Regions from separate parts of the Mesorhizobium sp. M0518 genome, predicted to be linked through region 2. Evidence: riboswitches for the same ligand, from Rfam matches in the RefSeq annotation. Region 2 holds a riboswitch; the other holds the start of a gene.

Region 1 (15,260 bases), on a different contig from region 2:
CATTTCCTTTTTCCCCGCGCTTGGTGTAACCAACGCTCACCTCCTCACCGGGCCTCCCCCATGCTCTATGCCAGATCGCTGACGTTCAATTTCGTCTTCTACGTCAACCTGATCGTCCAGATGATCCTCTGGACCCCCTATTATTTCCTGTCGCCCCGTCACCGCGCCTGGTTCGTGCCGAAATTCTGGTCGCGCACCTCGATGTGGCTCTTCGACAAGATCGCTGGAACGAAGAGCGACATCACTGGCCAGGAAAACCTGCCAGCAGGCTCGTTCATCCTGGCGCCCAAGCACCAGTCGTTCTGGGACGCGATCGCCTTCTTCCCCTTCCTCCAGGACCCGCTCTACATCTTGAAACGAGAGCTGACCTGGATCCCGTTCTTCGGCTGGTACATCATGAAGATGCGGATGATCCCGGTTCACCGCGGCAGCCGCTCGAAGGCGCTGAAGGCCGTGGTCGCCGCGACCAAGGAGGAGATGGCGCGCAACCCTCGCCAGCTGATCATCTATCCCGAGGGCACACGCCGGGCACCGGGCGACGAACCGGCCTACAAATACGGCATCGTCGAAATCTATGCGCAGCTTGGCGTTCCGGTGGTGCCGGTTGCCCATGTCGCCGGCCTGTACTGGCCGCGCCGGAAATTCCTGCGCTACCCCGGCACCATCAAGGCACGCTTCCTGCCGCCGATCCCGCCCGGCTTGAGCAAGGACGAATTCATGGCCCGGCTGATCGGCGAGACCGAGGCTGCCTGCGACCAATTCCTGATTGATGTGGCGCGCGGTCCGAGCCCGCCTGCCTTGCCTCCGACAGCGGTGAAAAGGCTGCAAGAGCTGGACGCGGCTGAAAGAACCAAAGCCTGAATCGGAAGTCTCCGGCCGACAGTTCTCAACCGAACACGGCCGGCGTGGTGGTCAACACCAGCGTCGCGGCAAAGACCAGATTGATGATCCGCGAGGCCGCCGGCCGGCGCAGGAAGCGCGCGAACGATGCTCCCACGACAAGCCACAGAGCATGGATGGCAACGATCATCAGGGCGAGAGCCGTCAGCTTCAGCCATGGACCAAGCTCAGTGGCGCCCTGTTTGGACGAAGCACCGGCGAACACGGCGGCGATCGCCACATAGGCCTTTGGATTGGCGACCGCGAGAAGGAATCCAGCCAGCCATGTTGGACACGAAGCCTCGGCGCCGCGTGCTGCCATGGGCGGCGCCGTGGCGATCTTGAAGGCGAGATAGAGGATGTAGGCCGCGGAAGCGAAAGCCAGCAACGGCGCCAGCCTCGGCATCGCGGTGAGCACCGCCACGACCCCGGTCGCGACAACCAGAAGCACGGCGATCGTGCCCAGTATGATTCCCCAGGCATAACCCAGCGAGCGGCGCAAACCGAAGGCAGCGCCATCGGCGGTAACGCTTATCGTCGCCGGTCCCGGGCTGCCCATGATCACCAGGGCGGCAAGCATCAGCGCGAGAAGTTGTCCCCAAAAATCCGGCTGCGAAAGAAGCGGCTCAGCCATTTTATCCTCTGTCCTGCCTTGCGCGAGGAGACGGTATGGCAGGACCAGAGGGGCGTCTTGGACGTTCGTGCGAGGCGTGGCGCCTGAAGCTTCAGCCGCTCGCTCTGTCGAGTTCGGCCATGTCGTCGGCGGTCAGTTTCAGCGACGCTGCCCTGATCAGGCTGTCCATCTGTTCAGGCTTGGTGGCGCTGGCGATCGGCGCGGTGACGCCCGGCCGAGCGATAACCCAGGCAAGCGCCACTTCCGCCTGCTTGGCCGAATGCCTTGATGAAACCGCGTCGAGTGCCGCAAGGATGCGCATGCCGCGCGCATTGAGATAGTCCTTCACCCCGCCGCCACGCGGGCTTTGACCGAGATCGGCTTCGCTGCGGTATTTGCCGCTGAGGAAACCCTTGGCCAGGCTGAAATAGGTGATGACGCCGATGTCCTCGGCCACGGATAGATCGCGCAACGGCCCATCGAAGGACGAGCGATCGTAAAGATTGTATTCCGGCTGCAGCACCTCGTAGCGCGGCAGGCTGCGCAAGCTCGCCACATCGAGTGCGGCACGCAACTGGCCGGCGTCGAGATTCGAACAGCCGGCATAGCGGATTTTGCCCTTGGCGAGCAGCTTCTCGTAGGCGCCAAGCGTTTCTTCATAGGGCGTTGCAGGGTCCGGCCAATGCGACAGATAGAGATCGATAAACTCGGTCTGCAGCCGCTTCAGCGATGCATCGACGGCCTTTTCGATGTATGCGGCGGACAGGTCCTTGTGCCCCTGCCCCATATCCGAACCGACCTTGGTGATCACCACGACCTTGTCGCGATTGCCACGGTCTTTCATCCATTTGCCGATGATGTTTTCCGATTCACCGCCTTTGTGGCCGGGAACCCAGCGCGAATAGGCATCCGCCGTATCGATGGCGTTGAGGCCGGCGCCGACGAAGCGGTCGAGCAGGTCGAACGAGGTTTTCTCGTCGGCGGTCCAGCCGAAGACGTTGCCGCCCAGAACCAGCGGCGCGATGGACAGGTCGGTGCGACCGAGACGACGTTTCTGCAAGGCGTATCTCCGGGATGATTGGGGCGGGCAAATGGCGCCCGCGGGCTGAGAGTCGGAGCCTAACCTAGGTCTTGCCTGAACGAGGTCAAAGGCCTGGCCGCCTTTTTCCGCAGAGCCAGCTTCACAAAGGCGCGACCTGCCTGGCGACATCCTCCAGCCAGTGGTCGCGGATGCCCAACGCCTCGAGATGCTCAAGCGTGCTCAGCACATAGTCCTCGTTGTTGCCGGACTGGCCGACCGCGCCGCGCACCACGGCCGCCGCATCCGCCGCGTCGAGCGCTCCGGCATATTGCTCGTGGTGGCGGTCGACAATGTAGACCACCGCGTCGACCGTACCGCCCCCGTCGAGGCGAATCTTGAGCATGCGCTCCAGATAGACATTGGTGACCAGTTCGCGCTCGCGAAGATAGGCCATGACCTCGTCGTGCAAGTCGCCGGGAACGCGGAATGCGAGGCCGACGCAGGACCCGCCACGGTCGAGGCCGAGCACCAGCCCCGGCCGCTCGCGCGTTCCGCGATGCACGAAGGAATAGACGCAGAGCGAGCGCCGGTAGCCATGCAGGCGGGCACGCTGTGTTTCGACATGCGCGAATCCCGGCCGCCAGATCAGCGAGCCATAGCCAAACACCCAAAAATCGCCCATATCGCCGCGCCTGATTGCAAAAGATGCCAACACCGAACCGGACCGGTGTTTTTTCCGCCCGTCCCGTCTAACTATTCGTCTGTCTACCTGGCGGAATCGCCTACCCGTCCGCAACACCCATGCGTTAACGAGAGCCAAAGCATGACGTCAAGTGACGAACGCCAGCCGAACAAACGTCGCCGTGTGGTCTGGCTTGCAGCATTCATCGTCGTGCTGTTCGCCCTCTACAGCGGCGGCTGGTTCTATCTGGCTGACCGCGTCAGGAGCGAAGCCGACAAGGCGGTTGCCACGCTCAACAAGAATGGCGTCGAGGCCGGCTGCGGCAATCTCCAGGTCAGCGGCTATCCCTTGAGCTTTACCGTCTCCTGCGACAACCTCGCCTATGAGGACGATGCCAAGAACATTGCGGCTTCAGCCGGCAGTTTCAACGCAGCCGCCCAGATCATCCAGCCTCTGTCGCCGGTTGCCAATCTGCGCGGCCCGCTCAGGACCTCCGTTCCGGACATGGTGCCGCTGTGGATAGACTGGGACAATCTGCAGGCCAATTTCAAATTGTGGTGGCCGCTGCCGCAGCGGATTTCGCTGGAGGCAGAGGGCCTTTCCGGCCAGACCGACCCGGCCGACGACACCGATCCGGTGCAACTGTTCAGCGCCGGCAAGGCATCGGGTCAGTTGCAGCCCAACGGTGAGGATATCGACTATCTCGGCAGTTTCGGCGATCTCGAGATCGACCCCGACGCAATTGGCGGGCGCGTGCTTCCGGCGCTCGATGCCAGTGGCGACGTCACGCTGAAGAACGGTGTCGCGTTGATCGGCACGCAGGTGAAGAGCCTTCGTGGCCAGGCGATCGAAATCCGCAACCTCGACCTGTCGTCGGGGACGGCGCGCGTCACCGTTTCGGGACCGCTCTCGGTCGATGCCGAGGGCCTGATCAACGCCAATCTGATGATCAGGCTGAAGGACCCGAAGGCGGTGGCGGCCATTCTCGGCGCCGCCATACCCGAGCAGAAAAGCCAGATCGAGCAGGGCTTTGCTGCCCTGGCGGTGCTCGGCAACGAACCGTCGATGCCGCTGAAGGTGGTCAGGGGCAAGGCCTCGCTCGGCTTCATTCCGCTGGGCAAGATCAAGCCGGTGGAATAGCGCTGCGATGGCAAGACCCGTGAAGCTGCTGAGCGTTGGCGCTTTGACGCTGGACACCATCCTGCGCGTCGAGACGCTGCCCGTGCATCAAGGCAAGTTCATTGCCTCCGACGGCGTCCAGATCGCCTCGGGCATGGCCACGAGTGCTGCCTGCGCCGCGCATCGCCTGGGGGCCGAGGTATCGCTGTGGGCGAGCGCGGGTGACGATGCCGTCGCCGACCAGCTCATCGCCGTCATCGAGGCCGAAGGCGTCGATTGCACCTTTGTGCGCCGCGTCAGAGGCGCCCGCTCGGCGCTGGCCTCGATCCTGGTCGACGCGTATGGCGAGCGCATCATCGTGCCGTTCTATGACGGGCTTGCCCAGGCCGATCCCGAAGCCTTGCCGGTCGCCGACCTCACGGCATTCGACGCCGTACTGGTCGATGTCCGCTGGCCAGGTGCGGCAGCCCTTGCCCTGAGAGCGGCGCGCGCCCTCGGCCGGCCGGCAATCCTCGATGCCGATACCGCACCGTTGCAGATCCTGGAACAGCTGTTGCCGCTCGCCACGCACATCGTCGCTTCGGAAACGGCGGCGCGCATTGTCTGCGGCCAGGCGCTCGATCCAGAAACGGCTTGCGCCGATCTCGCCAGCCGCACCGACGCTTTTGTCGCAGTGACAGGCGGCGCGGCGGGCAGTTGGTGGCACGACCGTCGCGCAGGCTGCGTGCGCCATGTCGCGGCACCGAAGATCAAGGCGATCGACACATTGGCCGCCGGCGATGTCTTTCACGGCGCCTTCGCCGTCGGGCTGGCGGAAGCCATGCCGGTCGAGCAGGCTTTGCGCTTTGCCAGTGCGGCCGCCGCGCTCAAATGCCTGCGCTTCGGCGGCAGGCTTGGTGCGCCGAACCGGGCCGAGACGCTGGCCATGGTTGCGCAGACCTGGCCAGCCTGAAACTGACTTAGCCCTTCGCGGGATGCTCGACGGCCTGGCGACCGAAATCGGGCACGTCGATGTCCTGGCCGGCCTCGATGATCGAGCGGCGCACAGCGCGGGTGCGGGTGAACAGGTCGAAGAGTTTTTCGCCGTCCCCCCAGCGGATCGCGCGTTGCAGGGACGCCAGATCTTCCGAGAACCGCGCCAGCATTTCGAGGATGGCGTCCTTGTTGTGCAGGCACACATCCCGCCACATGGTCGGATCGGAAGCGGCAAGACGCGTGAAGTCGCGGAAGCCGGAAGCCGAATATTTGATCACTTCGGACTTGGTCACCGACTGCAGATCGTCGGCGGTGCCGACGATGTTGTAGGCGATGATGTGCGGCAGGTGCGAGACGATGGCCAGCGTCATGTCGTGATGCTGCGGGTCCATGGTATCGATGTTGGCGCCGCAGCGGCGCCAGAACTCCGACAGCCGCTCCAGCGCGTCCGCGTCGGTATCGGGCAGCGGCGTGAAGATGCACCAGCGATTGTCGAACAGGTCGGCGAAGCCGGCGTCGGGGCCGGATTTTTCCGTGCCCGCCAGCGGGTGGCCGGGAATGAAATGGACGCCTTCAGGGACATAAGGCTGCATCTGCGCGATGACAGACGCCTTGGTCGAGCCGACATCGGTGAGGATCGCGCCCTTCTTCAGCGCCGGCGCGATTTCCTCGGCCACCGCGCCGGATGAGCCGACCGGCACCGAAATGACGACTAGGTCGGCATCGCGGACCGCCTCTTTCGCATCGGTGGTATAGCTATCGCCGAGCCCGAGTTCCTCGGCTCGCGCCAGCGTCGCCGCACTGCGCGTTGATATGGCCACGTGACGGGCCAGCCCCTCGCGGCGGATGACGCGGGCCAGCGACGAGCCGATCAGGCCGATGCCGACCAGCGCGATCTTTTCAAACATCGGTGATGTCATGGCGTTCTAGCTTTTCAGAAATGTCGTGAGAGCGGCGACAACGCCGCGATTGGCTTCTTCGGTGCCGACGGTCATGCGCAACGCGTTGGGAAAGCCATAGCCCGAAACGCGCCGCAATATATAGCCGCGCGCCGTCAGATAGTCGTCCGCCGCCGCCGCCGAATGCTTCTGATCGTCAGGAAAATGAACGAGGACGAAATTGCCGACGCTCGGCGTTACCCGCAGCCCGAGCTTTGTGAATTCCTCGCTCAGCCAGGCCAGCCAGGTCTCGTTGTGCGCCACGCTGCGCTCGACATGGGCGCGGTCGCGGATGGCTGCGATACCGGCCTCGATCGCCGTCGCATTGACGTTGAAGGGACCCCGCACGCGGTTGATGGCGTCGACGATATGCATCGGCGCATACATCCAGCCGATCCGCGCTCCGCCGAGGCCGATCTTGGAGAAGGTACGGGTCATCACCACGTTCTGGGCAGCACCGACCAGCTCGATGCCGGCCTCATAGTCGTTGCGGCGGACATATTCGGCATAGGCCGCGTCTAGCACCAGAAGCACGTGCCTGGGCAGGCCGGCATGCAGGCGGCGCACCTCCTGGAAAGGCACATAGGTGCCGGTCGGATTGTTGGGATTGGCCAGGAACACGATCTTGGTGCGCGGCGTGACGGCTGCGAGGATGGCGTCGATATCGGCGCGCTCGTCTCTTTCCTTGATCGTCACCGGAACGGCACCTGCCGACTGGATGTAGATCTTGTAGACCATGAAGGCGTGTTCGGTGATGACAGCCTCGTCGCCGGGCGCCAGATAAGTCTGCGCCAGCAGGCCGAGGATCTCGTCGGAGCCGTTGGAGCAAATGATGTTCTGCGGGTTGAGACCATGCACCTCGGCGATCGCTTCGCGCAGCCGCCTGGCGGTGCCATCTGGATAGACGTCGAGCTTTCCGGCAATCTCGCGCGCGGCTTCGATCGCTTTCGGCGAGGGCCCTAGCGGATTCTCGTTCGAGGACAGCTTGTGAACCTTGGCGACGCCCGCGGGCGCCGTGCTCTTGCCCGGCACATAGGCGTCTATGTCCATGATGCCCGCGCGCGGGGTTGGACGTGCCTGGTCCGGTGTCTGGCTCATGTCGCAAAATCCGTCGAGAACGCTTCCTGAGGGAAGCCGCAGCGGAAATACAAGCCGTGGCCTGCAATGTCGAGAGGCGACAGCCACCGCCCAAGGCTGGCCGTTGACGCCGGCGCGCCACAGCCCTAGAAGGGGAGCGGACTTCCGTGGTGATTTGGCCGGTCGGCTTGCAGCCACGTTAAACAACTTGCTAAAGGGCCGTTTGCATCCTGTAACCGGCTTTGCAACCGCAATGCCGGTTTTTTGTTGTCCGCGCCGGCCGGACACCCGGATCGGCATCGACTTTCGACAAGCGCGATGCGTGGGCTCAAAGTGTGAGATGGATGTCATGGCCGTTCTGCGTGCCCGCAAAACCAACAACGAGGTCGACCAACCGTCGAGCCCGGTTTTGCGTTTTGGATCCGACAAGCCGCTCAAGCTGGACGCCGGCACGCTGCTGTCACCGTTCCAGATCGCCTACCAGACCTACGGCACGCTGAACGATGCCCGCTCCAACGCCATCCTCGTCTGCCATGCACTGACCGGAGACCAGCACGTCGCCAGCACCAATCCGGTGACCGGCAAGCCTGGCTGGTGGGAAGTGTTGATCGGCCCCGGCAAGATCATCGACACCAATCGCTTCTTCGTCATCTGCTCCAACGTCATCGGTGGTTGCCTTGGGTCCACCGGTCCGGCCTCGACCAATCCCGCCACCGACAAGCCCTATGGGCTTGACCTGCCCATTATCACCATCCGCGACATGGTGCGGGCGCAGCAGATGCTGATTGACCATTTCGGCATCGAAAAGCTGTTCTGCGTGCTCGGCGGCTCTATGGGCGGCATGCAGGTGCTGGAATGGGCATCGAGCTATCCGGAGCGCGTCTTCTCGGCGCTGCCGATCGCCACCGGCGCGCGCCATTCCTCGCAGAACATCGCCTTTCATGAGGTTGGCCGCCAGGCTGTCATGGCCGATCCGGACTGGCATGGCGGCAAATATTTCGAGCACGGCAAACGCCCGGAAAAAGGCCTGGCGGTGGCGCGCATGGCCGCCCACATCACTTACCTGTCGGAAGCCGCCCTGCACCGCAAGTTCGGCCGCAATCTGCAGGATCGCGAGGCGCTGACCTTCGGCTTCGACGCCGACTTCCAGATCGAAAGCTATCTGCGCCACCAGGGCATGACCTTCGTCGATCGCTTCGACGCCAATTCCTACCTCTACATGACGCGGTCGATGGACTATTTCGACCTTGCCGCCGACCATGGCGGCCGGTTGGCCGATGCCTTCGCCGGAACGAAAACCCGCTTCTGCCTGGTGTCTTTCACCTCGGACTGGCTGTTTCCGACCGAGGAGAGCCGCTCGATCGTGCATGCGCTCAACGCCGCCGGCGCATCGGTATCCTTCGTCGAGATCGAAACCGACCGCGGCCACGACGCATTCCTGCTCGACGAGCCGGAACTGTTTGCCGCCATAAACGGCTTCATCGGCTCGGCGGCCCGGGCGAGAGGGCTCAGCGCATGACCCCGAAAAATTGCAGGCTTTTCGGATCGGGATCGTGCGCCAGGCAGGGGGCGAAGCCATGAGCGTCAACCGCGACCAGCGCGTCGACCTCGAGGTCGTCGCCAACCTCATCCCGCCACAGTCGCGCGTGCTCGATGTCGGCTCGGGCGACGGCTCGCTGCTCGAATTGCTGCAGGACACCAAGCAGGTCGACGGCCGTGGGCTCGAGCTGTCGCAGCGCGGCGTCAACGAATGCGTGGCGCGCGGCCTCTCGGTCATCCAGGGCGATGCCGACAAGGATCTCGAATTCTATCCCGACAAGGGCTTTGACTTCGTCGTCCTGTCACAGACGCTGCAGGCCACCCGCAACCCGAAGCTGGTGCTCGACGAACTGCTCAGGATCGGCAACCGCGCCATCGTCTCCTTCCCCAATTTCGGCCATTGGCGGGTGCGCCTGTCGCTGTTCGTCAACGGCCGCATGCCGGTGACCAAGGACCTGCCCTATTCCTGGTACGACACGCCCAACATCCACTTCTGCACCATCCGCGATTTCGTCAATCTGTGCGACGAACTCGGCGCGACAGTCGAGAAGGCAACCGCCCTCGACGCTGCCGGGCAGAAGATCGGCCTGTCGATGCCGTGGTGGTTCTGGAACTTCTTCGGCCAGCAGGCAGTGTTCTTGCTGAAACGGTAATATTGATCGCCATGTATCTCTTTCGTAGGCGCCCTCTGCCAGTTGAAATCCCACCGGACATGCGGGCTGGGTTGAAAGCCGGAATTCTCATCTGCACCTCACCGCGCAGCGGCAGCAACCACCTAGCCGGATTGATGGCAGCCACCGGGCTTGGCAACCCACTCGAGTGGTTCGGGGGCCGCCGTGTTCTAGAAATGCCGAACTATCCCCGCGACCCCCGTGCCCAGGTTTTGCGTGCACTGAAGGACGGGCGGTCTCCCTCCGGGATTTACGCGGTCAAACTGTTTGCCAGCCAGTTTTCACAGGTTGCCAAAACCGTGGATCTCCCCGCAAGCCTTCCAAAGCTGCGCTATATGCGGTTGACGCGTGGGGACCTCGTTGGTCAAGCAGTTTCGTGGACCCGCGCTCGTCAGAGTGGTCGGTTCCGCTCTACCGAGGCCGATCAGAAGAGACCATGCTACGACGGCAAAGCAATCGCGGACTCGCTTGAAAAAATCATCCTGGAAAATCTGGCCTGGGATGTCTGGTTTGCAAAAAACGGATTGTCCTTCCTATCACTGACATACGAAGAACTCCTTGAACATCCACGGACCTGCCTTGAAAGGGCTGCATCTCTGGTCGACGCCAAGCTTGTCTTGAAACCCGGGTCTGATCTCGATTCGGGCCTCGATATTCAACGAGACACCATCAATGAGGAGTGGAGAGAGCGGTTCTTGGCGGAATATTCTGACACGTCGAACTTCCATGCCAACAATTGCCGTCGCGGTTTTCTTAAAAAGAGGAGCTCAAGGTTCTCGATCTGATCGAACGGCATTGTACGAGAACACGAAGCATCCAGGGGCGCCAGAGATGCGATGTTATTGATCAAAGCGCATCGCCGTCCATGGCGATCACGAGCACAAATTCTTATTGCACGCTGGTTTGACAGCCCGCCGAGAGCGTTATAGCCACATCGGCACTAATAACTTGATCGGTTCAGATATGGCTCAAGAGCGTCCAACGTATTCACTCGTCGTCGAAATGGAGAATGCAAAATCGATCGACTGGGACGAGATCGGCGTTGGGATGAAGGCCTTGGCTCGGGAAATCACATCGGTTTCAGCAACCGGTTTAGTGCGACCAAGGATCGTTATTTCTCACGGGGGAGCAGAGTCGGACGAGGATGCGTTGCGTCGTGAGATTTCGAATGAGGCCCCGCAGCTCGGTCAGGTTGCCGAACTCGTCTTCACGGCTTTCCCTGGCGGCCGATATTACGACCTGAAGAACAACGGCATGCTGGCATCGGACGGAGATATCGTCATCTTTATGGATTCCGACGTGGTCGCGGAACCAGGATGGCTACCAGGACTGCTTGAGCCCTTTGAAAACTCTGAAGTTATCTGCGCAAACGGATATACATACCTCTCATACGACGATTTCTTTTCAAGAACGTTTGCGTTGATCTGGTTTTTCCCGATGGCCCGTGGAGACGGGCGATTTGCCTCGAAGCGAGCGATCAACGCTAACAATGTAGCGTTTCGACGCGAGTGGATCGTCAGCCATCCTTTTCCAAAACATAACGGCTTCAAGGTTTCCTGCACTTTGCTGATGCGCGAACTGCTGCGGGAGGGCCACAAAATTCATAATGTCGACGCACGCGTTTATCACTATTCGCCGCGGGGCTGGCGGTTCTTTTACTGGCGCGCCCTGGTTACAGGTCGCGACGCCGACCGGAAGTTCGTTGCGCTCAATTCGCCGAGCCGCGCGCGACGGATAGTCAAGTCTTTCAGCCGGTGGCTCACCATGTCATGGCGCACGACACGACGGATCGTAGGCCATGCCCGGGAAACGGGGATGCCGCTTTGGCAGGTTCCCTTTTCTCTGATTGTCGGTCAGGCATTTTATGGTTTGGCGTTTTGGGGCCAGTTCAGTTTTGCGACTGGCATGGTTCGTGACAAAATTGAAACTGTGCCCGACTATGTTGGGCACAGCTAGACGCTTTACCGCCATTCCTTGAACCGCGGTTCAGCGTCCAATTGATCCTTGACCCGTCGATTGTTCCAGAACATCCGTGGCCTTGTGCGGATGTTCGACGCCGTCGACGAACACGACATCGGCCTCCGAATTGTCCGTGCGCAGCGCCAGTATCGCCCGGTAGGCGGGCGAATTGTACCAGCCACGCACATGCTGCCTGTCGGGAAATTCTATGATGATCAGATGGCCAGGCCAGTCGTTCTCGATCACCTCCACATCGCCGCCATGAACCAGAAAACGGCCGCCGAAAGGTTCCAGCGTGGCATCGATCTTGTGCAGATATTCGACGATCTGCGGACCCATTGCGGCTTGGCGCATATGGGCGACGGCGTAAGCGGCCATGACTGGACTCCCTTGTCATCGAAGCCGAGTTGCCGGCCTCGCATGGGCAATCTGACCAAACGCCGAGCGCTAAGCGATTACGTCTGAGGTAATGAGATGTATGCTACCTGTCATGATGGGTTGCTTCCATGGTGATTCGCAATGCTATGTGCGGCGGTGCTGTTGCAATTGGAACGCTAGCAGCGGGGATTCGTTGTCTCGCGCGGATTGAGTACCGGCACGGTGGGTGACAGGGGCAGTCGTTTTTTGTAGCGTCGCGCCGACTGTGATGCGGTGTAGAGGAAGGGAAGTCCAATCCATTCGACCGTTCTGAAAATCGAAAAGTCCTGGACAGACGCGCAACCCTGCGCAGGAAACAGCTGACAGACATGGCCGGGATCCAACCGACACCTCTCATCACGGTCATTACGCCGACCCACAACCGACGCGAAACGGTGTTGCGCGCCGTGGAAAGCGTACTCTCCCAGAGCATGTCGAGGCTTGAGCACATTGTCGTCGACGATGGTTCGACCGATGGAACCGAAGCGGCGCTGGCCCGTATCCAGGACCCGCGGCTGATCTATGTCGGGGCGAAATGGCGAGGCGCCAACGCTGCCAGGAATGCCGGCATCGAGCGCGCGCGGGCACCGTTGGTGACGTTCCTCGATTCCGACGACATCTACATGCCGCACCGGCTTGAACGAACCCTGACCTGGTTCGATGAGAATCCTGCACTGCAAGTGCTGATCAGTTCGTTCGTGTCCCTGAAAGGCAATCGCATCACAAACTGCGTCAACCCCGAGGCGTTCGTGAGCCCCGCAATGCTGGAGCGGACGCTGGTTGGGCAGACCATCTTCATTGCCGGCTCCGCGATCACCGCTCGCCGCGAAGCCTTGCTGGCCATCGGCGGCTACGACAGCGACATCACCCGCATGCAGGATCGCGAATTGCTGCTGCGCCTTGCCCGGCGCTTCGGTGCGCAGTTGTCCAGGGATCTGGACTGGACGAAATACAATTCGGAGAACTCGATTTCCGGCCGCCGTGACGGCTATGTCGAGGCCTATGCGAACCTGATGGGCAAACATCCGCATATTGCCCATGCCTACCCGCACATTCCGCCTTACATGATCTCGCGGCAGCTCATCGCCGACATCCTGCGAGGCAGGATACCGGAGGCATTTCAGGGCTACATGGCCAACCGTTCATCCAAAACGCTTGGCTATTCGCTGCCGGAATTGATGCAAGGCTATGTCCACGGCCGGCGCTGGCGCCGCGATCTGTCCAACGAGTTTCGCAATCAATTTGGTGCCCGGCCCGCTTAAACCGAGAGGGATTCCGGGAAATTGTGGAACGGTTTTTCCTCCGGATCGCGTTAACCCCTCTGTCGAGAGCTCAACGGTCAAGTTCGGGAAAATACGGATCCGATAGAAACCGCCTGTCCCGTTCGCCTTGCAGGCAGTCTATCGGCGTCGCCGCGTCGACGGGGATGCTTCCCACCTCGTCCTGAATGCCGCTCACTTCCAGGAGCAGCTTGCGCCGGATGGCTGTCGAAAACTCCGCGGCGGCATAGATAGGCAGCACGAAGGAACCGGGTCCGCCGATCACGCACTGCGCATAATACTGGTCGAGATGGCTGAAGGTGGGCGACGGGCTGATCAGGATCGGCAGGCCGTTGACGACGATGCCTTTGGCAGTCGCCGCATCACGCGTTGCGGTGACCGGCGGCCCGATATTGTTCGGTCCGTCGCCCGAAATGTCGATGACGCTGCGTTCGCCCTGGAAAGACGTGCGGTCGAAAAGCTCGGTGCCGAAGGCCAGCGCGCCGGAAATCGAAGTGCCGCGAAAGCTGCGGAACGGACGAGCCGCGACCTTGTCGGCAAAGCTGTTCGCGCTCTCGGCACTATCGATAATCTGCCAGCTGATGACCGCGTCGTCGCGCACCGTGCCGGCCCATTCGAAATAGGTCAGCGCTATGCGGCCCTTGGCGCCGGCGCGGACAGCCTTGATGAAGTCGGGATGCCGCAGCGCCTCGACATAACCGGCCCGCTGCAGGGCGAACTCCTTCTCGTCCATCGACAGCGAGATGTCGACCGCCAGCACCAGCTCGACGTCGACGGCGAGCGCATCCGGCGGCGAGGCGGCCGGGGCAGCCTGGGCGCAGGCAAGACAGGCAAGCAGGCGCAGAGCATCAAGCATGGCCGTCGCCAAGATGTTTCTCCCAAGGAGCTTCCCTCGCGATCACGGCAAAATAAAGCTTTGCTTCCCCCGCCCGGAAATCAGCTCATTTCTTGCGACGAGCGGCGGCTGGCGGCGGTTCGATCGCGCCGGCTCTGACGCGGGCGGGCTTCAGGGCTGGCGCACCAGAATCCTTGATGATCGTCAACGCGCGCGGGAAGAAGTGGTTGTTGTGCTGGCCGCGCCCGATGTTGAGGATCGCTGTCCCCGGCAAACGCTTATCGAGCATCGACAGCACGCGTCTTAGCGATGGGCCGTCGAACGCATCCAGCGCCTCATCGATGATCACCCATTTCGGCTGCCGCAACGCGAGCCTGGCGAAGGCCAGCGAGCGTTGTTCGTCATCGCCCAACTCATGGTCCCAACGCCCGGCGCGGTCGAGCGACGAGGATAGCCGTCCCAGACCGACCTCGGCCAGCACCGCCGAAATGTCGGCATCGTTCGCCGGCGCGGGCCCGTTCGGGTGATCGAGGACTTCGCGCAACGTGCCGACCGGAAAATAAGGCACGCGCGGCACGAATATGGGGGTTTCTCCCGCCGGCAGGCCGATCTGGCCGCTTCCCCATGGCCACAGGCCGGCAATGGCACGAAAGAACAGCGTCTTGCCCGCACCGGGGTCGCCGGTGATCATGACGCGCTCGCCGGGGCGGATTTCGACATGCGAGTCGGCGAGTCTGGTGCAACCCTCCGGCGAGGTCACTTCGAGCTTCTCGAAAGTCAGGCTGCCATTGACGTTTTGGCCGAAGGCGATGCGCTTTTCCGTGTCGTGCAGCGCATCGGTTTCATCGAGCGCGATGCGGAAATCGGCCACGCGCATCAGCGTGGCGCGCCAATCGGCGATACTGCCGATGTTGTTGATGAACCAGCGCAAGGAGGAGTGGACCTGGTTGAAGGCGCCGACCGCCATCATCAGCCCGCCAAAGCTGATATCACCTGAGAAATAGACCGGCGAAGCGACCAGTATGGGCGCCACGACGGTGATCCAGCCATAGGTGTCGGTCACCCAGGACAGGTTGATCTGGGCGGCGTAGATGCGCCGCATGGCGCCCAGCACCGTGCCGAGATCGAGTTCGAGCCGCCGCCTGGCGTCGGCCTCGCCATGATACAACGCAATGGCATCGACATTCTCGTTGACGCGCACCATCGAGGAGCGCAGCTCGGCTTCGCGTGTATAGCGGTCGCTGTTCAGGCGGAT
Region 2 (15,260 bases):
GCCGCTCGCCTCAATCGCCGGCTTTATCGAAACGCTGCGCGGGCCAGCCCGCAACGACGCGGCGGCGCGCGACCAGTTTCTGCAGATCATGCAGAGCCAGACCGGTCGCATGGCGCGTCTGATCGACGATTTGTTGTCGCTGTCGCGGCTCGAGATGAAACCCTATCTGAAGCCGGGAACCGAGGTGGACCTGCGGCAGACAGTCGACAGCGTCATCGATTCGCTCGGACCGCTGGCCAGCGAAAACGCCGTTGCCATCGAGCGGCACTACGCCGATGGGCCGCTTCATGTGCCTGGCGATCGAGATGAGCTTTTCCAGGTTTTCGAGAACCTCCTGGAAAACGCCTGCAAATACGGGCAGTCTGGTGGGCGCGTGGTTGTATCCATAGCGCATGGCGATGCCGGATCAGAGCCGGGCATCGACGTGACGATCAGGGACTTTGGCCCCGGCATTCCCGAGGAGCACATTCCGCGCATTACCGAGCGCTTCTACCGCGTCGACGTCGAGACCAGCCGGACCCAGAAAGGCACCGGCCTCGGCCTGTCGATCGTCAAGCATATACTGACGCGCCACAACGCCCGGCTTTCGATCAAGTCCGAAGTCGGCAACGGCGCGGCATTCTCGGTTCATTTGCCGACGCACTGATATCGCCCTAATTCAAGGGGACTGTTTCTTTTTTCTGTCATCCGGCTAGCGTATCAGCGGGGATTCGAGGAAACGACTCAAAATCAAAACATCCCGTGGGAAGGCATTTTGCCATGCAGTCCGTGCACATCGTCAGCGCCTATGACGAGGAGTTGAAATATCTGTCGAAGCGCATCGCCGCGATGGGCGGCCATGCCGAGCGCATGGTCGAACAGGCGGTCGCCGCTCTCGTCAATGCCGACCCAGGCCTTGCCCAGAAGGTCGTCCGCGACGATACCGTACTGGACGAGGGCCAGCGCGAAATCGACGACAAGGCGATCATCATCATTGCCAAGCGTCAGCCGATGGCGGGGGATTTGCGCGAGATCGTCGGGACCATTCGCATCTCCGCCGACCTCGAACGGGTTGGCGATCTCGCCAAGAACGTTGCCAAGCGGGTGGTCGCCGTTACCGACGGACGCCAGCCAACCAGCCTGTTCCGCGGCCTCGAGGCTCTGTCCAACCTGGCGTTGACCCAGCTCAAGGAAGTGCTCGACGTCTACGCGTCTCGCTCGGTGGAGAAAATCGGCTTCGTGCGCGATCGTGACGACCAGATCGACGCCATGTACACATCGCTGTTTCGCGAATTGCTGACCTACATGATGGAAGATCCGCGCAACATCACGCCCTGCACGCATCTGCTGTTTTGCGCCAAGAACATCGAGCGTATCGGTGATCACGCCACCAACATAGCCGAGACCATCTACTACATCGTCACCGGCGATCAGTTGCCGGCTGAGCGGCCCAAGGGCGACAAGACCGACAAAATCAGCCTTTCCGGGACGCAGCCGCTGAAGTGAACGCGCCTCTCGAACCGTAATCCGATTTACGCTAAGCTTTCCGGGCTTTGCCTCTATCCTCGTCCGTGGATTTGCTCCGGGAGGTCGTGATGGAAAATGTTCGGAACCTGACCCCGGCGCCTGGGCCGACATCCGGCATTATCGCTTGCGGCGTCTACACGGCCGGGCGCCGCATCGCCGACATTCCCATCGAGGAAGCCGGCGAATGGGCAAAGAAATCCGGTCATGTCGTCTGGATCGGCCTATTGGAGCCCGACCGTAACCTGTTGCTGCGCGTCCAGGCGCAATTTCACCTGCATGAGCTGGCAATCGAGGATGCCGAGCACCCGCACCAGCGGCCGAAGATCGAGCAATATGGCGACGCCTTGTTCATCGTCGCTCGCACCGCGCAGCTGATCGACGGTCGGGTCACCTTCGGCGAGACCCATTTGTTTGTTGGCTCAGGCTACATCGTCAGCGTCAGGCACGGTCCTTCGACGTCCTATGCCGCCGTTCGGCAGCACTGGGAAAGCTGCCCGCACTCGCTGGCCAAGGGTGAGGATTTCGTCCTTTACGCCATTCTCGATTTCATCGTCGACAATTACATGCCGGTGCTCGAGCAGATCGAGGACGAGGTCGAGGCGATCGAGGACAAGGTTCTGCTGAAGCCGATGACCGCTCCCGACATCGAACGGCTCTATATGCTGCGCCGCGATCTCCTACGCCTGCGCAATGCCGCGCTTCCGCTGGTCGAAGTCTGCCGACGGCTGACCAGCGCCGAGCTGCCGCAGATACACACCGCCATGCATCCGCTGTTCCGCGACGTCACCGATCACATCCGCACCGTCCAGGAGAAGATCGACAGTCTGCGCGAGGTGCTGGCGTTCGCTTTCGAGGCGAGCTTGCTGGTCGGCCAGAGTCAGGAAACCGCGAACACCAAGAAGCTCGCCTCCTGGGCCGCAATCCTGGCGGTGCCGACGGCGCTCGCCGGCATCTACGGCATGAACTTCAGCGACATGCCGGAACTGAAGATGGAATACGGCTATCCGGTGGTGCTGGGCGCTATCGTGCTGATCTGCACGTTTCTCTACTGGCGGTTCAGGAAGAACGGGTGGCTGTGAGGGTAGGCAGTAGGCAGTAGGCAGTAGGCAGTAGGCAGTAGGCAGTAGGCAGTAGGCAGTAGGCAGTAGGGCAAGAAATTCAGAGCATATTGCCCCTACTGCCTACTGCCTACTGCCCAATCCCTAACTATCGGCTCCGCCGCCGCTCCGATGCCGGCTGGAATGCCACGCGGGCGTGGTACTTGCAGTACGGACCGGTTTCGGCGGCATCGTTGCCGCAGAAATGGAAGTCCTCTGAAAGCGGATCGCCGTTCGGCCATTTGCAGGTCCGCTCGGTCAGCTCGACCAGCTGCAGATGCCGCGAGATCGGCAGCACGACATTCTCAACCGGACGGATATAATGGCGCGCCACCGGTTCGGCGTCGAACTGCGTCTGCAGGGCGGTCGCGCCGATCGATGTCGTGACATGGCGTGCCGTGGTTGCAGCGCGTGATACCGATTTCTGGACGGTCGATCCTTGTGCCGCCTTTTTCTGGCGTGCCGGCGTGGCGGTCGAGCGACCGCGGCCCGAGAGTTTCAGCCGATGCACCTTCCCGATGACCGCATTGCGGCTGACCCCTCCAAGCTGCGCAGCAATCTGGCTTGCGCTCAGACCCTCCGACCACAGTTTTCTCAAGAGTTCTACCCGCTCGTCAGTCCAGTTCATGAGACCGCGCTCCTCTAAGCGTGCGGCAATCGGAATCCTTCTCCCGACCCGGCAACATTTGCCGGGGCAGACACCACATATATCTGGTGATTAGGTCCGCCGCACGAAATCTAGTTATTTCTCGACTACAACTACTCTATGCGCTGACTCGGTGACAAGAGTCCCAAGTGCAACACGAATCGGTTTTTTCGGTTTTCCCCAACTTGCCCGGTCGCTTATGAGCCGGCGTCCCGTCAGGGGGCTTGCCGCGCGCCACTACGCGACGTTTTCGTTGACTTCATGGCCGAAAAACGGGATAAGCCGCACAGGCCGCCGCTTTGGCGGCTTTTTTGATTTTCCGGTACCGGAGACGCATATAATGAGCGGTTCGGCGCTTTACGAGACCTTTGCTCGCGCACCCCTGGCCTTCGACCACGGGGAAGGCACATGGCTGATTACGGACAAGGGCGAGCGATATCTCGACTTTGCCGGCGGCATCGCCGTCAATTCGCTGGGCCACAGCCATCCGCATCTGGTCGCCGCACTCACCGAGCAGGCAGCCAAGCTGTGGCATGTCTCCAACCTCTACGAGATCCCCGGGCAGAGCCGGCTTGGCGAGCGGCTGGCCGACGCCACCTTCGCCGACAAGGTGTTCTTCACCAATTCCGGCGCCGAGGCGCTGGAATGCGCGATCAAGACGGCGCGCCGCTGCCAGTTCGTCAACGGACACCCCGAGCGCTTCCGCGTCATCACCTTCGAAGGTGCCTTCCATGGCCGCACGCTGGCGACCATCGCGGCCGGCGGCCAGTACAAATATCTCGAGGGCTTCGGCCCCAAGGTCGAAGGTTTCGATCAGGTCAGTTTCGACGACATCGACGCCGCCGAAAAGGCGATCACGCCGGAGACGGCCGCCATCCTGATCGAGCCGGTGCAGGGCGAGGGCGGTATCCGTCCGGTGCCGACGCAATCGCTGAAGCGGCTCAGGCAATTGTGCGAACAGCACGGCCTGCTGTTGATCTTCGACGAGGTCCAGTGCGGCATCGGCCGCACCGGCAAGCTGTTTGCGCATGAATGGTCAGGTGTAACGCCAGACATCATGGCGATCGCCAAGGGCATTGGCGGCGGCTTCCCGATGGGTGCCTGCCTTGCCACGGATGAAGCGGCCGTCGGCATGACCGCTGGCGTGCATGGCACCACGTTCGGCGGCAACCCGCTGGCCATGGCAGTCGGCAACGCCGTGCTCGACGTCGTGCTGGAAGACGGCTTCCTCGAAGATGTCCAGCGCAAGGCGCTGCTCATGAAGCAGGGGCTGGCGTCGGTCGCCGACGAGTTTCCCGAAATCATCGAGGACATCAGGGGTGCCGGGCTGATGCTCGGCCTCAAATGCGCCATGCCCAACACCAAGGTGAACATGGCCTTGCGCGACCAGCACCTGCTGGCGGTTCCGGCCGGCGACAACGTCATTCGCCTGTTGCCGCCGCTCACCGTCACCGACGCCGAGATCCATGACGCGCTCAACCGCATTCGCGCCGGCGCCAAGGGCCTGGCGGAGGCGATCGCTTCCGCCGCGGCGAAGTAATCCCGGAACCATTGCTGATGTCAGTTCGCCATTTCACCGATCTTTCCGCCGTTTCCGAAGGCGATTTGCGCTTCATGCTGGACGATGCGGTGGTGCGAAAGGCGCGCCTCAAGGCCGGCGAGCGCACCAAACCGCTCGAAGGCAAGGTGCTGGCGATGATCTTCGACAAGCCGTCGACGCGCACACGCGTCTCCTTCGACGTCGGCATGCGGCAGCTCGGCGGCGAGACCATCATGCTGACCGGCACCGAGATGCAGCTCGGCCGTTCCGAGACCATCGCCGACACCGCCAAGGTGCTGTCGCGCTATGTCGATGCGATCATGATCCGCACCACCTCGCATGAGCGACTGCTGGAGCTGACCGAGAACGCCACCGTGCCAGTGATCAACGGACTGACCGACGACACCCATCCCTGCCAGCTGATGGCCGATATCATGACCTTCGAGGAGCATCGCGGTCCGGTCGCCGGCAAGACCATCGCCTGGACCGGCGACGGCAACAATGTGCTGCATTCGCTGATCGAGGCCTCGGCCCGGTTCCGCTTCAACCTCAACGTTGCCGTGCCCGAAGGCAGCGAGCCGGCGCAGAAGCACATTGACTGGTCGCAGGCGCATGGCGGCAAGCTGCACTTCACCCGCTCGCCCGAGGAAGCCGTCGACCAGGCCGACTGCATCGTCACCGATTGCTGGGTGTCGATGGGCCAGGAGCATCGCGCCCGCGGCCACAATGTGTTCTCGCCCTACCAGGTCAATGCCAAGCTGATGGCCAGGGCCAAGCCGGACGCGCTGTTCATGCACTGCCTGCCGGCGCATCGCGGCGAGGAGGTGACCGACGAGGTCATCGACGGACCGCATTCGGTGGTCTTCGACGAGGCCGAGAACCGGCTCCATGCCCAGAAGGCCGTGCTGGCCTGGTGTCTCGGCGCTTGAAGTGTCTCGGCGCTTGATCCCCAGGAGCTTGATCTGCGGGGGTGTGATGCCTATTTGCGCCGCATCACGCAAATCAAGCGCGTTTCGACGCATGCGCCCCGGAGGGCGGCATGGCCGCGCCCTGGAGCTTTGTCATGTTGGAAACCTATCAAGTGACTGAACATCACCCCAAACTCGGCGAATTTGGCTATGCCGGCGACGATCACGTCGTGCCGTTCGAGGTCGGCCCGCTCGATGTGCGGGGCCGCACGGTCCAACTCGGGCCGATGCTGGACGCCATCCTCGGCCGCCACGATTATCCCGAGCCGGTCGCCCGCCTGCTGGCGGAGGCCTGTGTGCTGACCGTGCTGCTCGGCACTTCGCTGAAGTTCGAGGGCAAGTTCATCCTGCAGACCCGCACCGACGGGCCTGTCGACATGCTGGTCGCCGATTTTTCCACGCCCTCGGCATTGCGCGCCTATGCGCGTTTCGATGCCGACCGGCTGGAAGCGCTGGTCGCGGCCGGCGAAACCTCCCAGCAGACGCTGCTCGGCAGCGGCGTGCTGGCGCTGACCATCGACCAGGGCGCTCACACGCAGCGCTATCAGGGCATCGTCCAGCTCGACGGCGAGACGCTGGAGGATGCTGCGCGCACCTATTTTCGTCAGTCGGAGCAGATCCCGACGGATCTCAGGCTGTCGGTGGCCAAGCTTTTGACGCCCGGTCCCGGCGGCGCCCGCGAGCAGTGGCGCGCCGGTGGTATCCTGGCGCAGTTCCTGCCGCAGTCGCCCGAGCGCATGCGCGTCCCGGACCTGCCGGGTGGCGATGGCGATCCGCGCGAGGAGATCCACGATCCGGCCGACAATTCCTGGCAGGAGTTGCTGGCGCTGCTCGGTACGATCGAGCCGACCGAACTGATCGATCCGACGATCGGCGCCGAGCGGCTGCTCTACAGGCTGTTCCACGAGCATGGCGTGCGCGTCTTCGGCGGCGTTCCGGTCGCCGACCAGTGCTCGTGCTCCAAGGACAAGATCCGCGGCATCCTCGAGGGTTTTTCCGCCCAGGAGATCAAGGACAGCACCGAAGACGGCGGCATCCACGTCGCCTGCGAATTCTGCTCGAAGCAATATGATTTCGATCCGGCGGAATTTGCGGCCCAGTAGAGAAAAAAACCACGCCTCACCGGCCGCTCCGCAGCCGGTGAGGCGAAATCAATTCACCGTCCGCCGCGTCCCCGGCAGATCCAGCGAAAACGCCGGAATGGCGATGTCGAACGTCTCGCCCCGCTTGTTGCGCATCGTGTAGTGCCCGACCATGATGCCGGATGGTGTCGAGAGCGGGCAACCGGACGTGTACTGGTAGCTGTCGCCGGGATTGAGTTCGGGCTGGTCGCCGACCACGCCGGGGCCACGCACTTCCTCGACCCGGCCGGTGCCGTCGGTGATGTGCCAATAGCGCGACAGAAGCTGCACGAAATCGTCCGACTGATTGTCGATCGTTATCTGATAGCCCCAGACATAGCGGTTCTCCGAGGGATCCGAACGGTCCTCCAGATAGAACGGCCTGACCTGCACTTCGATGTTGCGCGTGACGGCGCTATACATAAGCGGCTCCAAAACAATCTAGAGCATGATCCTGAAAAGTGGGAACCGGTTTTCAGAAAAGATCATGCTCAAAGAAACAGAGATAGAGCCCCATCCCAGTTCAATCGGGATGGAACAGGCTCTAGGTCGAACTTTCGGCGCTCCACGCGGGCTGGTCAACGGTGCGCGTCCTGTCATTGCGGACGGAACCGCAGGTGGCGGCAAAGAATGTCATTTAAGTGACACATGACAATGATGGTGTGCGCCGACCAGTGCCGCGCGACTCGGGCGCTCTGTCGAATTGTTGAATCGGTCGTCATGCCAGCCAGATTGTTCTGGCGGACCGGTTTTCCTGGAGTGACCGGATCTCGATGGAACTCACTCTCATAGCCGCCACGCTTTCAACTGCCCTCATTCTCTCAAATCTCGCCAGCATCGTGCTCGCCGCTTCGCGTCTGAAACGGCGCCGCGCCATTGCCGCGCCGGCCGGCAAGCCACGGCCGGTGTCGATCGTCGTGCCGTCGCGCGGCGTCGAGCCGTTCACGCAGGAGACGCTGGAGCGCGCCTTCTCGCTCGACTGGCCGTGCTACGAGTTGATTTTCTGCGTCGCCCATGCCGACGATCCGGTGGTCAAATTGATAAACAGGACGATCGTCCGGTTTTCGAAAGTGCCGGCCCGGCTGCTTGTCGGCGACGACCGCATCAGCGCCAATCCGAAACTCAACAATTGCGTCAAGGGCTGGGAGGCGGCGCGGCACGACTGGGTCGTCCTGGCCGATTCCAACGTGCTGATGCCGAGGGACTACGTCCAGCATCTGATGGCTGCCTGGCGGCCCGGCACCGGCCTTGTCTGCTCGACGCCGATTGGCTCGCGGCCGGCCGGCTTCTGGGCCGAGGTCGAATGCGCTTTCCTCAACACGCTGCAGGCGCGCTGGCAATATGCCGGCGAGGCGCTCGGCCTGGGCTTTGCCCAGGGCAAGAGCATGCTCTGGAACAAGCCGATGCTCGACGCCAATGGCGGCATCCGCGCGCTGGCCGCCGAGATCGCGGAGGATGCCGCCGCGACCAAGCTGGTGAACAGTCTCGGCCTGCGCGTCAATCTCGTCGCCGCCCCCTTCGAGCAGCCGCTTGGCCGGCGCTCGTTTGACGAGATCTGGTCGCGTCAGGCCCGTTGGGCGCGCCTGCGCCGCGTCACTTTCCCGCTGTTCTTCGCACCCGAAATCCTGACCGGCGCCGTGGTGCCGCTGGTGCTTGCGCTGATTGCCGCGGCCAGTGCCGGCTTCAGCCTCTGGGCAACCGCCCTTGCAGTGCTGGTAGCCTTCTACCTTCCCGAGTGCGCGCTGGCCTGGTCCAAGGGCTGGTACCTGTCGCCACGCATGGTCACGGCGATCATGGCGCGCGACCTGATCCTTCCGGCGATGTGGGGGCGCGGCTGGCTCGGCGGCGCCGTCGACTGGCGCGGCAATGCGATGACCATCGGCACCAAGACGGCCGAGCTGGAGGAGACGCCGTCCGGCGCCTGAAGGCCCTACCTGGCCTTCAGCGCCTGCGCGATGTCCTCAAGCAGATCGTCGGTGTCTTCCAGCCCGACCGACAGCCGGAGCGTGCCCGGCCCGATGCCGAGCTCGGCGCGCGCCTCGTCGCTCAGATTCTTGTGCGTCGTCGTCGCCGGGTGGGTGATCAGACTCTTGGCATCGCCGAGATTGTTGGAGATCAAGACGATGTCGAGCGCGTTCTGCAAGGCGAAGGCCGCCTGCTTGCCGCCCTTGACGTCGAGGCAGATCAGCGTCGAGCCGCCCGACATCTGCTTCTTGACGATATCAGCCTGCGGATGGTCGGCGCGCCCGGGATAGATGACGCGGGCGATCTCCGGCCGCTCGGCCAGGAAATCCGCGATCCTGCCCGCGCTTTCCGTCTGCTGGCGCACGCGCAGCGGCAGCGTTTCCAGGCCCTTCAGCAGCGTCCAGGCGTTGAAGGGCGAAAGGCTTGGGCCGGTATGGCGGAAATAGTCGTGCAGGTTCTCGTCGATCCACTTCTTGTCCGACAGTATCACGCCGCCGAGACAGCGCCCCTGGCCGTCTATGTGCTTGGTCGCCGAATAGACGACGATATGGGCGCCGAGCTGCAAGGGCTTCTGCTGCAAGGGCGTGGCGAAGACATTGTCGACGATCAGCCTTGCGCCGATCGAATTGGCGAGCGAAGCGACGGCGGCGATATCGACCACTTCCAATGTCGGATTGGTCGGGCTTTCCAGGAAGAACAGCTTGGTGTTCGGCTTGACCGCCTTTTCCCAATTGGCGATATCGGTGCCGTCGACCAGCGTCGCTTCGATGCCGTATCTCGGCGCCAGCGTCTCGACCACCCAGCGGCAGGAGCCGAACAGCGCACGCGCCGCCACGATATGGTCGCCGGCCTTGGCGCTGCACAGAAGGGCGGCCGTCACCGCGGCCATGCCGGAGGCGGTGGCGCGGGCGTCTTCGGCGCCTTCCAGCGCGCACATGCGCTTCTCGAACATGTCGACGGTCGGATTGGCGTAGCGCGAATAGATGAAGCCTGGCTCCTCGCCCTTGAAACGGGCTTCGGCGGCCTGTGCCGTTTCGTAGACATAGCCCTGGGTCAGGTAAATCGCTTCCGACGTTTCGCCGAAACCGGAACGCAGCGTTCCGCTGTGCACGAGTGCCGTCTGAGGCTTCCAGTTGTCCTTCTTGGTGCTCATCGCTTTTCTTCCAGACACAAAAAAACCGGCCGCGAAAGTCGCAACCGGTCCATACGGCCTTGCGGCCCGACGGTCCTTTAGCGACTTGTTTAACGTGGCTGCAAGCCGACCGGCCAAATCACCACGGGATAACGACCCTTTAGACCCGCGCCACGCTTGCGTCAATTGCCGGCTTCATTAAGAGGTTTGTACCAAGCAGGTTCCGCAAAAGTGTTCCACGGTTTTGCGACCAGAACCTGCGACAAGAAAAACGTCTGACCTAGGAGTGGAGCCTTGCGGCAGACAGGCATTCTTCCCGATCAGGACATATCGGCGCTGTTCCAGTCCGGCGCGCTGAAGTCGGCGCGTGCGCTCGACGCCGACCAGATCCAGCCGGCCAGTCTCGATCTCAGGCTCGGCGACAAGGCCTGGCGGGTGCGGGCCTCCTTCCTGCCCGGCCCCAACCACAAGGTCTCGGAAAAGCTTGACCGGCTGCAGCTGCACGAGATCAATCTTGCCGAGGGCGCGGTGCTGGAGACCGGCTGCGTCTATATCGTGCCCTTGCTTGAAAGCCTGGCGCTGCCGGCGGGCATTTCGGCCTCGGCCAACCCGAAGAGCTCGACCGGGCGGCTCGACATCTTTACCCGGGTCATGACCGATCGCGGCCACGAGTTCGACAAGATCGCTGCCGGCTATCATGGCCCGCTCTTTCTGGAAGTCAGCCCGCGCACCTTCCCGATCGTCGTGCGCACCGGCTCGCGCCTGTCGCAGATACGCTTCCGCACCGGCAATGCGCTGCTCTCCGAAGCCGAGCTGCACGAGCTGCATCGCGCGCAGACGCTGGTCGCCACCGAGCCGCCGAATATTTCCGGCGGCGGCATCGCGCTGTCGATCGACCTCAACGGCGATCAGAACGGGCTGGTCGGCTATCGCGGCAAGCATCACACCGGCCTCGTCGATGTCGACAAGCGCGCGGCCCAGGAAGTCGTCGACTTCTGGGAGCCGATCCACAAGAGCGGCGCCGGCGAACTGGTGCTCGACCCCGACGAGTTCTACATCCTCGTCAGCCAGGAGGCGGTGCACGTACCGCCGCTCTACGCCGCCGAGATGACGCCCTTCGATCCGCTGGTCGGCGAATTCCGCGTCCACTATGCCGGCTTCTTCGATCCGGGCTTTGGCCATTCCGCGTCTGGCGGCACGGGCAGCCGGGCGGTGCTGGAAGTGCGCAGCCACGAAGTGCCGTTCATTCTCGACCATGGCCAGATCGTCGGCCGGCTGGTCTACGAACACATGCTGAAGCGGCCGCAGGCCCTCTACGGCACCGATCTCGGCTCCAACTACCAGGCGCAGGGCCTGAAGCTGTCCAAGCATTTCCGCGCCGCGCGCTGAGCGCCGCCGTCAGGCAAAATACTTGCCTGTACCGGCTCGCCATGCTTGGCTGCCTTGCTGGTCGTCAAGATGCCGGCGTTCAAGGGGAACCAAGAAAATGCAGATTTCGAAATGGATCATATCGGCGGCAGGCGCTGCCATGCTGGTGATGGCGGCCGGCTCGCTTTCGCAGGCGCAGGAGAAAATCAAGATCGGCACGGAGGGCGCCTATCCGCCGTTCAACACCATTACCGCTGACGGCAAGGTCGAAGGCTTCGACATCGACATCGCCAATGCGCTATGCGCGCAGATGAAGGTCGAATGCGAAATCGTCACCCAGGATTGGGACGGCATCATTCCCGCTTTTCAGGCGAAGAAGTTCGACGCCATCATCGCCTCGATGAGCATCACCGAGGAGCGCAAGAAACAGGTCGCCTTCACCAACAAATACTATACGACACCGCTCGCTCTGGTGGCGCCGAAGGACAGCGACCTGACCTCGACCGAACCGGCGGCCCTTGCCGGCAAGACGGTCGGCGCCCAGGCTTCGACCACGCAGGCCGGCTATGCCCAGAATGAATATGGCAAGGCCGGCGCGGAGGCCAAACTCTATCCCACCCAGGAAGAGGCGATCACCGATCTGCAGAATGGCCGCCTCGACGCGGTCATTTCGGACAAGTTCGTGCTGGTGGACTGGATGAAGAAGGCGAGCGAAGGCTGCTGCAAGATGATTGGAGACGTCAAGGGTACGGAGACACAAGCCGGCATTGCCGTTCGCCTGGAAGACACGGCGCTGCGCGACAAGTTCAACGCCGCAATCGACGCCATCGTCGCCGACGGCACCTACAAGAAGATCCAGGCCAAGTATTTCGACTTCGATATTTATTGAGACGTCGAAGCCGCCAATCTCCCCCCTCGTGGGGGAGATGCCCGGCAGGGCAGAGGGGGGCGCGAGGGATCGCGACCTCTCTGCACCAGCAGACTGGTTCGAAAGAAAAACTAAGTAGGATGGAGACGTTGGCGGGACAGCGCCCCCCTCTGGCCTGCCGGCCATCTCCCCCACGAGGGGGGAGATCACGCTGTCATCGACGCCTCACAGCGCCTTCACTGCCACCTTCACCGGCTGCTCGATCTCGAGCGGATTGCGCAGCGGCAGGCCGAAGTCCCCGGCCTCGATCTCGAACACATCGCCGGCCTCGGTCCTGATGCCGTCGGCGAAGGACAGCGTCGCCGTACCAAACATATGCACATGCACGTCTCCCGGCTGGCGGAAGGCCGCGTATTTGAAATGGTGATGCTCGAGATTGGCGATGGTGTGCGACATGTTCGCTTCACCCGACAGGAACGGCTTCTCCCACAGCACCTCGCTGTCGCGCACGATGCGCGAGGTGCCGCGGATGTCGGGCGGCAGGTCGCCGATCAGGATTTCCGGACCGAACGAGGCGTTGCGCAGCTTGGAATGGGCGAGGAACAGATAGTTCACGCGCTCGGTGACGTGGTCGGAAAACTCGTTCGACAGCGTGAAGCCGACGCGGAAAGGTGCGCCGTCATCGCCGATGACATAGATGCCGGCCACTTCGGGCTCTTCGCCGGCGTCCTTGGCGAAGGCCGGTGACAGGAGTGCGGCGCCTGGCGCCACCGCCATGGTGCCGTTGCCCTTGTAGAACCATTCCGGCTGCACGCCGATCTGGCCTTTCGCCGGCTTGCCGCCCTCCAGCCCCATGCGGAACATTTTCATGGAATCGGTGAGCTGCTCCTCGCCGTCGGCGCTCAGCTTCTTGTGCATGGAATCGCGCGTTGCGGCGGAGCCGAGATGCGTCAGCCCGGTGCCCGTCAGGTGCAGATGCGCCGGATCGGGGTGATTGATCGGCGTCAGCAGCCGCCCCTTCTTGTAAGCGGCCTCGAGATCGACCGTCTCGCCAAGTCCTTTGCGTTCGATCAGCGCGACGAGGCCGACGCCGGTGCGGGCGGCCTCCATCGCCAGCGAATAGACGCTGCGGGCGCCATTGATGATCCGGGTCTTGCCGCTATTGCGGGCAACGACGCGGATGGTCTCGGCGTCGTCAAGGATCTGGGAGATCAGCATGATGAATCCTCTCTCATTTGCCTTGGCAGGGCTGCCAAAACGGCAGACCTTGCTCGGCGCGGCCGGGACCTCGTCCATGCCACGGTTTAAATTCTCAGTTCGGATTGCGCTCGCGGGCCTGGTCCCTCAGGGACTTCTGTTACCGGGTTGCCGGCAGCGCCGCGATCGTATGCCTCCTGCTTGCCTCGACTAGAGCAGTTCACCGTCTCACGGAAACGGCGAACCGCTCTAACTCATTGTCTTGGTGCAATTCCGGGCGGAAAACCGTTTCACACTTTTCCTTGGAATTGCTCTTAAGCCCGTTCAGGCCTTGTTCTTGTTGTAGACGTCGAAGATCACGGCACCGAGCAGCACCAGGCCTTTGACCACCTGCTGCCAGTCGACATTGACGCCCATGATCGACATGCCGTTGTTCATCACGCCCATGATGAAGCCGCCAACCACCGCACCGATGACCTGACCGACGCCGCCCATGGCCGAGGCGCCGCCGATGAAGACGGCGGCGATGACGTCGAGCTCGCTGCCGAGGCCCGCGGCCGGCACCGCCTGTCCCAGTCGCGCCGCGATGATCAGGCCGCCGAGCGCCGACAGCACGCCCATATTGATGAACACCATCAGCGTCAGCCGCTCGGTGTTGATGCCCGACAGCTGCGCGGCCTTGGAATTGCCGCCCATGGCGTAGATACGGCGGCCGATGGTCATGCGCTTGGTGACGAAGACGAACAGCGAGATCAGCACGCCCATGACGAGCAGCACCACCGGCAGGCCCCTGTAGCTGGCGAACTGGTAGACCAGGAACAGCGCCAGCGCGCTGCCGACCAGCGTCTTGACGACGAACAGGGCAAAGGGCTCGGCCTCATAGCCATGGCGTTCGCGCTTGCGGCGCGTCCTCACCCCGAAATAGGCATAGGCCAGCACGGCGATCAGGCCCAGCACAATCGTCGTCATGTGCAGCGTCAGGCCGCTGCCCATGATGGTCTTGCCGGCCGCGTTCACCGTCGGCGGGATCAGCGTCAGTGGCCCGATGACATCCGGAATGAAGCCGGAGCTGAGCGCCTTGAAGCCATCGGGTAGCGGCCCCACCGAGGATCCGCCGCCCAGCAGGGCCTGGCAGATGCCGCGGAAGATCAGCATGCCGGCCAGCGTGACGATGAAGCTCGGTATTCGGTGATAGGCGATCCAGTAGCCTTGCGCGGCGCCGATCGCGCCGCCCACGATCAGGCAGATGATCGACACCACCAGCGGATTGCTGAACGGGCCGAGCGGCCAGATGACCATCATCATCGCCGCCAGCGCGCCGATGAAACCGGCGACCGATCCGACGCTGAGGTCGATATGGCCGGAGACGATCACCAGCAGCATGCCCAGCGCCATCACGATGATGAACGAGTTCTGCTGCACCAGATTGCTCAGGTTCACCGGCTTGAACAGCGTTCCGTTCGTGGTGAACTGGAAGAACACCATGATGGCGATCAGCGCCAGGATCAGGCCGTACTCGCGCAGGTTCGTTGCCAGCGCCGAGACGGCGATGCGTGGACCCTGCTGCACGTCTTCGGCGACTTTGCTCTGCGGGGCGGGGGCGCTTTCGGTGCTCATGCTGCTTTTCCTTCTCCCCGAACGATGGCGCGCATTATTTTTTCCTGGCTTGCTTCCGCGGCGGGCATTTCGCCCACCATGCGCCCTTCGTTCATGACGTAGATGCGGTCGGTGATGCCGAGCAATTCCGGCATTTCCGACGAGATGACGACGATCGCCTTACCCTCCGAGGCGAGGCGGGCGATGATCGTGTAGATTTCGTACTTGGCGCCGACATCGATGCCGCGTGTCGGCT

The links. Region 2 has a riboswitch for S-adenosylmethionine ahead of NKI66_RS20235 (O-succinylhomoserine sulfhydrylase). Riboswitches for the same ligand answer to the same signal wherever they lie in the genome.
Region 1: it holds a riboswitch for S-adenosylmethionine, as region 2 does, so the genes downstream of both, metX (homoserine O-acetyltransferase MetX) here and NKI66_RS20235 (O-succinylhomoserine sulfhydrylase) in region 2, are expected to answer to the same signal.

The regions. Positions count from the first base shown of each region.
Region 1 covers NZ_JAMYQY010000018.1:33,543-48,802, reverse strand. Annotated here, with positions in the region: gene NKI66_RS23795 (lysophospholipid acyltransferase family protein) at 61-861, shown strand; gene NKI66_RS23790 (LysE family translocator) at 887-1,513, opposite strand; gene NKI66_RS23785 (aldo/keto reductase) at 1,605-2,552, opposite strand; gene NKI66_RS23780 (gamma-glutamylcyclotransferase) at 2,674-3,195, opposite strand; gene NKI66_RS23775 (DUF2125 domain-containing protein) at 3,337-4,335, shown strand; gene NKI66_RS23770 (sugar kinase) at 4,343-5,266, shown strand; gene NKI66_RS23765 (prephenate/arogenate dehydrogenase family protein) at 5,274-6,209, opposite strand; gene hisC (histidinol-phosphate transaminase) at 6,216-7,325, opposite strand; SAM riboswitch at 7,462-7,539, shown strand; gene metX (homoserine O-acetyltransferase MetX) at 7,654-8,823, shown strand; gene metW (methionine biosynthesis protein MetW) at 8,882-9,496, shown strand; gene NKI66_RS23745 (Stf0 family sulfotransferase) at 9,445-10,299, shown strand; gene NKI66_RS23740 (glycosyltransferase family 2 protein) at 10,463-11,470, shown strand; gene NKI66_RS23735 (DUF1330 domain-containing protein) at 11,501-11,851, opposite strand; gene NKI66_RS23730 (glycosyltransferase family 2 protein) at 12,220-13,152, shown strand; gene NKI66_RS23725 (DUF1194 domain-containing protein) at 13,223-14,026, opposite strand; gene NKI66_RS23720 (ABC transporter ATP-binding protein/permease) at 14,112-15,260, opposite strand, start outside.
Region 2 covers NZ_JAMYQY010000014.1:1,875-17,134, forward strand. Annotated here, with positions in the region: gene NKI66_RS20190 (ATP-binding protein) at 1-646, shown strand, start outside; gene phoU (phosphate signaling complex protein PhoU) at 760-1,485, shown strand; gene NKI66_RS20200 (magnesium and cobalt transport protein CorA) at 1,575-2,585, shown strand; gene NKI66_RS20205 (GcrA family cell cycle regulator) at 2,713-3,231, opposite strand; gene NKI66_RS20210 (aspartate aminotransferase family protein) at 3,590-4,789, shown strand; gene argF (ornithine carbamoyltransferase) at 4,807-5,718, shown strand; gene NKI66_RS20220 (Hsp33 family molecular chaperone) at 5,829-6,860, shown strand; gene apaG (Co2+/Mg2+ efflux facilitator ApaG/CorD) at 6,909-7,301, opposite strand; gene NKI66_RS20230 (ceramide glucosyltransferase) at 7,652-8,803, shown strand; gene NKI66_RS20235 (O-succinylhomoserine sulfhydrylase) at 8,809-9,996, opposite strand; SAM riboswitch at 10,054-10,131, opposite strand; gene NKI66_RS20240 (2'-deoxycytidine 5'-triphosphate deaminase) at 10,270-11,364, shown strand; gene NKI66_RS20245 (ABC transporter substrate-binding protein) at 11,462-12,232, shown strand; gene araD1 (AraD1 family protein) at 12,437-13,429, opposite strand; gene mmsB (multiple monosaccharide ABC transporter permease) at 13,733-15,025, opposite strand; gene mmsA (multiple monosaccharide ABC transporter ATP-binding protein) at 15,022-15,260, opposite strand, start outside.